2 regions of the Pseudoalteromonas sp. SG45-2 genome follow, and region 1 is predicted to be linked to the other one. Evidence: riboswitches for the same ligand, from Rfam matches in the RefSeq annotation. Region 1 holds a riboswitch; the other holds the start of a gene.
What was found. A riboswitch is a leader RNA that binds a small molecule or an ion and turns the genes downstream of it on or off. The one in region 1 is predicted to bind lysine.
Positions count from the first base shown of each region.

Region 1 (6,110 bases):
CGCATCCAGCTCACAACTAGCTTAACTTGGTTTTTAATCACAGCGCCTAAAAATGCTAAGTATCGCTGCGAACCTGTATCGGTTATTTCTGGGTAGTGCCGCTCTATAGCTAAATCGGCTAAATTTTTAAGCCCTTCAACATCGCCTTGCGTCGCTAAATATTGAAACGAGCCAACACGAATATGACTCGTTGCTACACGCGTAACGATAGCCCCTGCTTGTGGCGGATTACGATAAACCGTTTCACCACTACCAACAACCGCTAAGCAGCGTGTGGTTTTAACTCCCAGTGTATGCATTGCTTCGCTCATTACGTATTCACGAATAGCAGGACCAAGAGCACAACGTCCATCCCCACCTCTTGAGTAAGGAGTAGCACCAGAGCCTTTTAATTGAATATCCCATAACTGGTTTTCATCATCACTAATAGCGCCCAGTAAGTGCGCTCGTCCATCGCCTAAGCGTGGTGAAAAATGTCCAAATTGGTGCCCAGAGTAACCAAGTGCTACTGCAGGAATCGCCTGTTTTTCGTTACCGCTAAAAGTGCTGGCACGTAAATCAGCCGCAACGTTAATATTAAACTCTTTTGCTAAACTCTCGTTCCACAGCAATAACTGAGGAGAGGCGACACTTGCAGGGAAATCTTCTATCGCGAAGTTTTCTGCAACATCTGTGTATCTTGGCACTAATTTCATTGTAATTCCTATTGTTGCTGACTTATACCAACACGGTTGTCACCTACGCCATAAGCAACAATTAAGCTTAACTCTTGCATACTTAAGCCACTTTGCTCTTGCATTTCGTTAAAAAAAGCTTGGGCTGCATTTAGTGACTTTTTAGTTTGTAAGCCGCCGTCTATAATTTTATGGGCACGCAAATAATTCTCTACATCGCGTGATAGTAAAAATGTATCTTTACCAAGTGCTCGCAGCGCATAAGGCCCTGTATTTCCGCCTAAACGCGAACCATGCTTTTTTAAATATGCCCACAAACCAATAATATCGTCTGTCGGCCAATTAGCGATAAACTGGCTAAAACTGCCATGTTCCCCTGCTATTTCGTGGATCATGTAAGCATTTTCGGTAATTGTTTTTACTTTTTTATAGTTACGAACAATGCGCTCATCCGTTGCTTTTTGTTCCAGCATATCTGGTGGCATCATTAATAACTTATCAACGCTAAAATCCCAAAAAACCTCTCTAAAGCCTGCCCACTTATTATTTATGACTGACCAATAAAAGCCGCTTTGAAATACTTTTCGAGTAAATTCTTCAAGCCAATCGTCGTCACTTAACGTGCTTAGTTGTTTTTTAGATAGCGGTTTTGCAAGTAATAACTTAAGAATTTTTTCAGAGCCTTTTCGCTCTACCGCTCGCTTATAAATATCGCTAAATTTTTCCATACTAATTAAATACCTCACTACTTATATTGCTAGTGTACGAGAAAAGCACCTAATACGTAACCACCCCTCTTTTCGATGAATTAATCTGTATTTAGTCGCTTGACACCTAGACGGCTAAAATGCTTTAATCGCCGTAATTACCCTATTTAAATTGCACAGGTTTGTAAGTTTTACCCTACAAACAGGTGCAAAGGGCTAGAAGAGGTGCGTTATTCAGGTAGCGTATGTTAGGAGCGCAAACTCCAGTAAGCATACGTGAGGGGAATTAACGCCGAGAAGTAACCACTTTTGCGAGGTGTTTATTTCGGGCGACTAGGTTGAACCCTAGCGACTGTCACCAATAGCTGCTTATAAAAAGCAGCTTGTTAGTTTGGTGGAGAGCTTCTGGTCTTAAATATTAAGGCCGTGCGCCCTATTATTTTAAGCCCATTCGCTCTTCGAATTATTAGTTCGAACGACGTTAATGCGGCTCCTTCCATAAAGCTTTTTAACTCTTCGAATAATACCAATTGCATTAAATTAGTTATCGCTAAAATGATCACGTTTTTAATAAAATTGGTACAAATTATAAGTTCGTGAGAGATGATCAACAACTTCAATTTAAACGACTACTCACTGTGGACCGCGCTCGTAACGCCATTTGATCAACACGGCGATGTTGACTACAACACGTTAACTAAGTTGGTTAGCGATCAAGAAGCGGCACATAACGGTATTTTGCTACTTGGCAGTACGGGCGAAGGTTTAGCACTAACGCTAAAAGAGCAACAAGCCATTGTTGAGCACGTATGCCAGCTAAAACCAACAGTACCACTCATGGTAGCTGTGGGCGGTAGTAACTTAAAGCAACAAATTGAGTGGGTTAACTACTGTAATACACTCCCAATTCATAGCTTTTTACTTGGCTCACCGCTTTATGCAAAGCCTGGCGCTGTAGGTCAAACTCATTGGTTTGAAAGCCTACTAAATGCAAGCGCTCATCCATGTATGCTTTATAACGTACCCGGTCGAAGCGCTGTTAGCATCCCAGCGGCAACAATTCAAAACTTACAAAACAATAAAAACTTATGGGCGTTAAAAGAAGCGAGCGGTAGTATTGCTCAGTTTGAAGCTTACCGCCAAGCGGCGCCTAATTTAGCTATTTTTAGTGGCGACGATGCGCTAATGCCTTATTTTTCTCAAGCTGGCGCAAAAGGTTTGGTGTCGGTAGCTGCAAACGCATGGCCTGAACAAACTCACGAGTTTGTTAAGCGCAGTTTAAGTGGTCAACACCCTAATTTATTTGCCCAGTGGTCAAGCGCTATTAATAGCCTATTTGCTGTCGCAAACCCTATTCCCGTAAAGGTACTGATGCATTTGCAAGGCCGCTTAAGCAGCCCGCAACTTCGTCCACCTTTAACACATCTTGAGTTAACTCAAACCGATTGCATTACAACTGCAAACAACACCATTTTATCTTGGCATTAAATACAGGTTTTTATAATGAGCTGGTTAGAACTATTAAATAATTTAGAATCGGGCGCAGTACGCGCTGCATCACAAAACGAAAGCGGCCAATGGCAAGCTAACGTAGAAGTAAAGCAAGGCATTTTAGAAGCCTTTAAAAATGGCACTAATACTGAATTTGCAGGCGGCTTTGTTGATAAACATAACCTAGCTCCGCAAGAATTTAGTACTGATGATGGCGTCCGTATGGTACCAGGTGGCTCAAGTGTTCGCCGTGGTGCTTATGTTGCTAAAGGCACGATTATTATGCCACCAGCGTATGTAAACATTGGCGCATATATCGACGAAGGCACAATGGTAGATAGCCACGCATTGGTGGGTTCTTGTGCACAAGTAGGTAAAAACGTACATTTAAGTGCTGCAGTTCAGCTTGGTGGTGTACTTGAGCCAATTGGTGCAAGCCCAGTAGTGGTTGAAGATGACGCATTTATTGGTGCAGGCTGTATTATTGTTGAAGGCGTAGTCATTAAAAAAGGCGCAGTACTTGCCCCTGGCGTGCGTTTATCAGCAACTATTCCAGTATACGACTGCGTAAACGAGCGCCAACTAGATAAAGGCGAGCCAATCCCAGAGTACGCGATTGTAATACCGGGCTCTCGCCCTGCATCAAACGAATGGGCGCGCGAGCAAGGCCTAAGCATGTCGTGTGCGTTAATAGTTAAATACCGCGACGAGAAAAGCGATGCATCGTTATTGCTTGAAGAGGTTTTACGATAATGAGCTTTTTGAGCACGCCTATCAAAACCGCTGTAAATACGATTACACAACAACTTGATACACCTTTTTTTGTTTACGACCTAGATCAACTAAACACGCATCTTGCGCGTTTAGTTGCGCAAACCGATGTAAAACTGTGGTACGCGGTAAAAGCAAACCCACTGTCTAAAATTATTCAAAGCTTAGACAGTGCTGGCTTTAATTTTGACGTAGCAAGTAAAGGTGAGCTTGAGCAAGTACTAGCACAAGGTATTAGCTCGCAGCGCGTGCTCAACACAGGGCCTGCAAAAAGCCCTAAACAAATAAAACACTTTATTGAGCGCGGCGTGCGTATATTCGTAGCAGAAAGCCTCAATCAAGTACGTTGGTTAAACCAACAAGCGCAACTACAAAACACGCAGTTACAAGTATTACTGCGTGTACAATTACGTTGGCCTGAAGGTGAAAAAAACCCACTGGGCGGCGACAGCCTTACGCCGTTTGGTTTGGGTTGTAATGAATGGCAAGCACTCAATGTAGCTGACTACCCTGCGCTTAAATTTGACGGCTTGCATATCTTTCAGTGGGGCAACATGCTTAGCACGCAAAAACTAAGCGACTTGTGGTCACAAATGATTGCACCTCTTAGCCAACTTGCCAGCGATTTAAATATTAGCCTTAAAATTTTAGATTTAGGTGGCGGTTTAGGTGTTCCTTATACACAAAACGAAGCAACACTTGATTGGGATGACTTGATTGCTGCGCTCGCTAAAATTAAAAATGATGCGGGTGTAGAAGAGCTATGGATGGAACTTGGTCGCTATGCCGTTGGCGAATGCGGTCATTACGCAAACCCAGTAGTAGAGCGCAAACAAAACTACAATCAAGAACAAGTAATTTTAAGCGGCGGTATAAATCACTTATTACGCCCTGCTGTTACCAGCCAGGACTTTCCTGCTGCATTACTGCGTGAATCCAATGCTAAAACTCAAGCGGTCACTTTATATGGCCCACTTTGTACAGCGCTTGATTGCTTGGGTGAACATAACTTACCAAGCGATTTAAATGAGCACGACTGGCTAGTGTTTAGCCAATGCGGTGCTTACGGCTTTACCGAAAGTATGCCGTATTTTTTATGCCATGAGCTAGCTGCTGAGTACACCTTGCAAAACGGTACACTTACCTGTGTTCGCCAAGCCGAAAATGCCAGCCATTATTTAAGGTAACAAGTATGAGTAATACAACACACATTAGCCAAGAGAACATTGTAGTAGGGGAAGTTGCAAACGGCTTACCACTTACAATTCCTGTGTATCGTTTAAAAGGTGATGGCACAGGGCCAAGTGTTTACATTCAGGCCAATATGCATGGCGCTGAAGTGCAAGGTAACGCAGTTATTTTTCAGCTGCTTGAGCAATTAAAACACCTTAACCTTAGTGGCGATATTACCCTTGTACCTTATGCAAATCCGATTGGCTGTAATCAAAAATCTGGCGAGTTTACCCTTGGCAGGTTCGATCCGATTACGGGCACTAATTGGAATCGCATGTATCACTACAATAAAAATTTAGTGGCACAGTTTGCACAAAATCATACTCAGTATGACGACGCTACATTAAAAAGTAACTTCAAACAGGCACTTATTGACGAAGTAGATAGCAAACTTAACGGCCCTGCTTATTTACTCAATACGGGTAAACGCATTGCGCTTAACTTACAAAAGCTCGCTCATCAGGCTGATATAGTACTCGATTTACACACAGGCCCTATTTCAAGCAAGCATCTGTACTGCCCAACCTATGCAACCGACAGCGCACGTTACTTTAATATTGAACATGTATTGCTTATTCCTAGTGATTTTGACGGCGCTATGGATGAAGCTAACTTTTGCCCATGGTGGCATTTAAGTGATGCGCTTAGCGGACAAGGTCGCGAATTATCAATAGCTGTAGAAGCATTTACTGTAGAGCTAGGCAGCCAAGAAAAAATAGACTTAAAAGAAGCATTAAACGATGCAAACAGCATTTTAAGTTACTTAAATCACAAAGGCGTATTACAAAACGCACCGCATACGCCAGTTAATATGACTCGTTATGCATGTAATTTAGATGACTACTTTGCCTATTACGCCCCTATTGGCGGCATGGTTGAATACTTAGCCCCACTTGGCGGGCACATTAAAGCCGGTGAGCCTATTGCCAATATTTTACGCATGGAGCGCTACTTAAGTGAGCAACCATTGCAAACACTTACTCTTGATTGCGATGCAATTGCTATTTTGCACTTTGCCTCAGCGAGTGTTAATCAAGGTACCGAGCTTTATAAGTTTTTTACTAAAATATTTGAGCTTTAGCTCACCCTTCTCATTGCGTGAGAGTAATACCAATTGCATTAAATTAGTGATCTATTATAGCGATAAGGAAATAGCTTAATAACAAGGCTAAAACTATGGTACATAGTTGTTCTATATAAATAATTTTTAACGTAGTTAGTGAGTTATTTAATA
Region 1 covers NZ_JACJEO010000011.1:94,035-100,144, forward strand. Annotated here, with positions in the region: gene H5116_RS09935 (YdiU family protein) at 1-695, opposite strand, end outside; gene H5116_RS09940 (DNA-3-methyladenine glycosylase I) at 704-1,402, opposite strand; lysine riboswitch at 1,594-1,794, shown strand; gene dapA (4-hydroxy-tetrahydrodipicolinate synthase) at 1,985-2,869, shown strand; gene H5116_RS09950 (2,3,4,5-tetrahydropyridine-2,6-dicarboxylate N-succinyltransferase) at 2,885-3,625, shown strand; gene H5116_RS09955 (PLP-dependent decarboxylase) at 3,625-4,830, shown strand; gene H5116_RS09960 (succinylglutamate desuccinylase/aspartoacylase family protein) at 4,836-5,957, shown strand.

Region 2 (6,110 bases), on a different contig from region 1:
TTTATCAAACGAGCGACGCCATACTTCATAAAAGTCGACCTTAGAGTTCGACATATGGCGTTCAAACACGCGTAGCATAAAGCGTTTTACGTCGCTTGCGCCCAATTTATGTAAGTTAAGAATACGTCTAAATATTTCTTTATAAATAGAAGAGTCTTGTACATTATTTAGCGGGATCATTTTTAGGTTAATGTCGCCGTCAAAAGGCGTTGCGCCGCCAGTAAGTAGCGCGTTTAACTCTTGTGCTTTTAACTCAATAGGGTTGTAGTTAAGCGATTTTAAATGGTTGAACAGCTTGGTAAATTTAATAATAGTTTTACCTTGCGTGTACTGCTCTAAATCAAGCTTTCCTTGATAACAAAAGTACTGATGCGCGTAACCGGCAATTTTACCAAGTCCCGCAACGCCTATTACTACCGAGCCATGAGGCAAGTTAGCTTCTAGTAAAATGTAGGACTGATCGGATGAAAAATAAAACTTACGGGTTTCATCTAAATCGTGTCCGTCCCATTCTGTTAAGCGCAAATCGTTAATAAGCGGAAACTGCAGGGCGTTAATAACCGAGCTTTTACCGGTGTTATTGGGCGCGCAAATAGAGCTGCTTTTATCAAGCGGGATCACACATTTTGCATAGCCTGCAGTGTTAAGTAGGGCGAGTTTGCTTAGTCCGTATAGATTTTTCATTCCTCGTCCTCTGTAATGTAGGTTTCTTCGTTTACTTCCATGAGTGCATCTATGTAGCGGTGAATTGGCGCTTGTAGCATAAAGCCGCCTTCTACTTCACGGGCTAAACCTAAGCGCACCATGCGCAGGTAAACGTCTTTACGCAAATCCGATCCCGAAAATATCTCAAGCTGATCAAACAAATGTTTGTTAATTTGCACCAGCGTTTGCATAAGCTCTAAATCGTTTACGTCGTCAAACAATGCGCGCATTGGGTCTTTACCCGTATTGGCGTAGTGCTCAATTAAAATGTAAATGGTGAGCGCGATAGCGCGAGATATTTTGCCCATATTTGGCGTACTTTCGTCGCTACCAAAATAATAAAAGCCACGGCTGTCGTGTTTCAAATCGTTACCTAAAGCGGTAAATAGGGCGGTGTAGTCTTCTATGTGTTGGTCAAGCTCTTGCCACATTACGTTGTCTTGCTCACAAATGTGATAACCCGCTACTAATTTTTTATTAATGGCTTGTAGATGGGTTAGCTCGTCTAAGTTTATGTGTGTCATGGTTTATTTACCTGCCTTTGGATCTGGCTGAGGCTCTGAATTAAATGGATATAAAGAAAAGTGCTGACCGGCAATTTTTACGCGGGCTTTTTCATCGCTTTGAATTATTTTAATATCGCTGTCGCTGACTAATTTTTGATACAAAAATAGCATTTCGTCGGCATCGAGATCTGGATAGCTTTCGTCTAAAAATTGCAGCAAGGGCTGCGGCTTTTTGCGTTTTTTATTAAAGCGCTTAGCAAAGCTGGTTTTGACATCGTTGTAGTCAGGAATATTAGGCGTAACAAATGCAGGCACGTCTTGCTGGTCAGGCAATTGGTATTCTTCGTGTTCAAATTCAACCAAGCTTGCCATGTAAGCCACAATATGGCGTTGCTGACCAAGCGAATATCGCTGCGCGTCGCTTACAAAATGTGGTTGCACAGCACTTAGCATATTGTCTACGCCATTTTTACGTACAAGCCCAAGTACTTTGGCTGCTTGGCGAGTAATTAAGTTATTACGACGTAGCTCCTCACGTAGTGGCATAAGCATATCGGCACTTTTACGTAAGCTTTCTCGGCCCATTAAATGCATTTCGAGTATACGGGTACGTAATTGCTCCAGCATACGTTTGTCGTTATACGCTTTACCTGAGCGCTCAATGTGCAGTACTTGCTTACTTATTTGCTCTTCAATAAGGGTAAAACATGCATGAAACTCACCACGAATATCAACCATTTCAAGCATTGGCTCTATGTATTCGTCAAAGGCTTCTATTACCGCTTTATAACGCTTTTGCAGCGATTGCACTGCATTATTTGATTTGGCTTGTTCAACAATGTTTAAAATAGCGTTTTCGTTGTGCGTATAGAGCTTCATTATTTTACGCACCCGATCATCCATAATGCGGCTGTAGCGGCGTAAGTCGTCAAAGTCTTCTATTTCGCCAGCGTTATCTAGGCGGTTACCTAAACGAGCAAGGTCCTCTACTAATACGCTAATTTCTTGCGCTAAACCTAAATGCTCTTCTTGCAGTAAAAACGTAGCAAAATCAGCAATAGCACGATTTATTTCAAGCTGAGAGGATTTAGCCAGCGGAATTAAAATATCTTGGTTTAACAAACGATTTGTTTCTTTATAAATGCGTTCGTTTGACCACGTAGGCTGCTTTTGCTTAATCGCGTTTTGTACGTCTTTTAGGCTAAAGTCAGCCATTTTAAAACGTTTAAATAATAGCTCTAATACACCCCAATGTTCGGTTATGGTGTTTAGCAGCTTTTTAGCTGGGATCATAAGGGGTTACAACATCCTAGTATTTTATTATTGAGTTCTTTTAGAAGACTCATTATTACGTATTTTTAATTAACCTTGTCTGTATATAGTATTCGTTTTTAAGACCATTTAATAATAGTTTTTGCATAGAGGCAGTGCTAAAATTCGCGCCGAAAATAGGCACATGAAATGGAATGTTATTTGTGTGTTCTTTAAAACTATATCAAAGGTTGTTTAACTACCATGGTTTCCTCGATTATTCTAACCCTGATAGCGATTGCATTTTTACTGATCGTTATAGAAGATATAATCCATGTAAATAAAGCTAAAACCACGCTGTTTTTTGGTACGCTTTGCTGGATTCTTCTTTTTATATACCCCCTACACGGGCAAAGCCCCGATACGATTCAGCATCTTTTAAACGAAAATATTTTAGAAATTGCCTCATTATGGCTATTTTTAATGGCTGCAATGACCTTTGTCGCGTATTTAAATTCAAAGGGGTTTATAGAAAATATTGTGCACCGTGTTATGCCAAAAAGTATTAGCGAAAAAAAGCTCATGTTTTTGGTGGGTGGTTTTGCGTTTTTGTTTTCGTCGATTTCAGATAACGTAACAGCGACGCTTATATCGCTTGCGGTTGTTATGTCGTTAAAGCTAGAACCTAAAAAGCTCGTTAAATACGCCACGCTTATTGTGTTTGGAGTGAACTCAGGTGGGGTATCGCTAATAACAGGTGACGTAACCACACTAATGATATTTTTAGATGGCAAAGTAACCATTGCTCATTTATTACTACTTATAGCGCCAGCACTTGCAAGCGTTATGCTGCTTGCTGCGTTACTGTCTATAGGTATGAAAGGGCGTGTTGAGTTTGCTAGTGCAGGTAAAACCCGCATTGAAAAAACCGACATAACCATTGCTGTTATATTTTTATCTACCGTAGTGAGCACACTTACGTTGAGTGTAATTTACAGCGTACCGCCTTTATTAACCTTTTTGTTTGGCTTATCAGTGATGTTTTTAGTGGCGCAATTTTTAATGCGCAAAAAAGACATAAACAAAGACATAATCGATTTTGTTCGCGATATAGAATACGACACATTATTGTTTTTTGTAGGTGTACTTTTACTTGTTGGCGCACTTAAAGAAATTGGTATGTTGAGTAAATTTACCGACCTATACACGGTAATGGCACCAGAATACGCAAACTACTTAATGGGCATATTATCAGCTGGGGTCGATAACGTACCGCTTACCGCTGCATTATTAAAAGCCAATATAGTAATGAGCCAACAACATTGGTTGTCGTTTACGTATGCAACGGGTGTGGGCGGTTCAATGCTTATTATTGGTTCGGCTGCGGGCATTATTGCCATGAGTAAAGTTAAAGCGCTTACCTTTATGAGCTACTTGCGTTTATCGCTGCATTTATTAATTTGTTACACGGTTGGATATGCGGGCTCGTATTACATGGGCAGTTTTATTTAACTCATAAATTATTAAATGCTTGACAGCTAGACGTCTAAACGATAACTTTCAAAGCCCCGCTACTTAGTGGGGTTTTGTTTTATTAGCCACTGGTTAATAAAGCATTCAGAAGAGGTGCGATACTTAGGTACTTAATGTTAGGCGACGAAAGCCGATGATCATTAAGGAGGGAAGTACTCGCCGAGGAAAATAATGGTACGTCGTCATTGTTTTTCGGTTTATGGGGCTGAATCCTCAAAACTGTCACCAATATAGGTGGAGAGCTTCTGGCAGTGGACTTATCTTCAAGCATTCCTTTGCCAAGTTCTTCTTGTTTTATTGCGGTTTGGATACCGCGAAAGGAGACTAAATGACTACCCAATCAGTGCCACAAACAGTATCAGGCGCAAAATCAGATTACATCGTTGCCAAATTTGGCGGAACCAGTGTTGCAAATTTTGAAGCGATGAGTCGCTGTAGCGAAATTATTGTTGCAGATAAAAGCGTACGTATTGTTGCCGTGAGCGCCAGTGCCGGCGTAACTAATCACTTAGTTGCACTGTGTAAATCAAGCATTACTCCTAGTGAGCGCCAAGAACACATAAACGGCGTGCTTGCTATTCAACAAACTATTTTAGATGAATTATCGCTAGATGCCGATTTAGCGGTTGGCTTTAACGAAACCCTAAAAGCATTTCAAACATTGGCTCAAGAGCCACTAACAACCGATCAGCAACACGACGAGCTACTTAGCTTTGGTGAGCGTTTATCGTCGTATTTGTTTGCTCAAGTGCTGCGTTTACAAGGTTTAAACGCCGATCGCTTTGATGTGCGCAAGGTACTTAAAACCGACAGCCAATTTGGTAAAGCAACGCCCAATGTTGCAGCCACAGCGCAAGCTGCTAAAGAGCATTTAATTCCGTTATTAGACGCTCAAGTAATTGTAACTCAGGGATTTATTGGTAGTGACGAATACGGTCACACCACAACGCTAGGACGTGGTGGTTCTGACTATAGCGCTGCATTACTAGCTGAAGCGATTAACGCTAAAAGTGTGCATATTTGGACCGACGTAGTGGGCATTTTTAGCACCGACCCGCGTTTGTGCGCAAAAGCGACGCCTATTGCACGCTTAAGTTTTGACGAAGCCGCTGAAATGGCAACCTTTGGTGCAAAAGTATTGCACCCAGCGACTATTTTACCAGCAAGCCGTAGCCACATTAACGTGTTTGTAGGTTCTAGCCGAGAGCCTGAGCGTGGCGGTACGTGGATTGAGCGCGAAAAATCGCAGCAACCAGGTATACGCGCAGTAACGCAACGTAAAAACCAAATATTGCTTACGCTTAAAAGCCCAGAAATGCTACTAGCAAGCGGCTTTTTAGCACGCGTATTTACACTATTAAGTGAATACAATATATCGGTAGATTTGGTAACTACATCAGAAATCAGTGTGGCTATAACGCTTGATAACGCGCAAAACGCCTCGCGCCCAGAGCTTGATCAAGAATGCCTAGATAAGCTTGCAGAGTTTTGCCATGTTTCGGTAGAAAACAACCTAACATTGGTGGCACTTATTGGCTCTGAGATTCAATTACGCCAACACGAAATGAACTTAATGAGTGTACTAAAAGACTTTAACATTCGATTAATTTGTCACGGTGCTAGTAAGCACAACCTGTGCTTTTTAGTAGAGCAAACTGAGTCAGATAACGTAGTACAGTCTATTCATAGCCGTTTATTAGAAAACGATTTTGCTGCGTAAATAACGGTTATTCAGGAAAATTAACTAGTAAGGTTGCTTAACAAAATTAATTAATAAAGTCATTTAATAAAAAGCATCGCCAGTCGGTGCTTTTTTTATGCACCACACTCACATCAAAACAAACATTACTGTCACTGCTATCAGCTACAGTAACGCGATTACTGCAAGCACTCAGCTTTGCACTATGTAATTCGTCAAACACATTGGGGCTAAGTAACTTTGCAATAGGGCGGCTGGTGGCTTTAGCAAGAGACTCTTTTAGTGTCCAAATTCTAAAAAACGTATCTGCTTGGGCTTGGGTATTAGTAGGCTTGGTGATAAGTGTAATTTCATCATTATGATAAAAATGCTTAGCGAGCTTTTCAAATGGGCGCTTTAGGCTTACTTTTTCAATA
Region 2 covers NZ_JACJEO010000007.1:80,709-86,818, reverse strand. Annotated here, with positions in the region: gene H5116_RS06695 (ATPase) at 1-684, opposite strand, end outside; gene H5116_RS06690 (condensin complex protein MksE) at 681-1,229, opposite strand; gene H5116_RS06685 (hypothetical protein) at 1,233-2,504, opposite strand; gene nhaD (sodium:proton antiporter NhaD) at 2,727-3,974, shown strand; lysine riboswitch at 4,076-4,248, shown strand; gene lysC (lysine-sensitive aspartokinase 3) at 4,324-5,715, shown strand; gene H5116_RS06670 (4'-phosphopantetheinyl transferase superfamily protein) at 5,762-6,110, opposite strand, start outside.
Region 2: it holds a riboswitch for lysine, as region 1 does, so the genes downstream of both, lysC (lysine-sensitive aspartokinase 3) here and dapA (4-hydroxy-tetrahydrodipicolinate synthase) in region 1, are expected to answer to the same signal.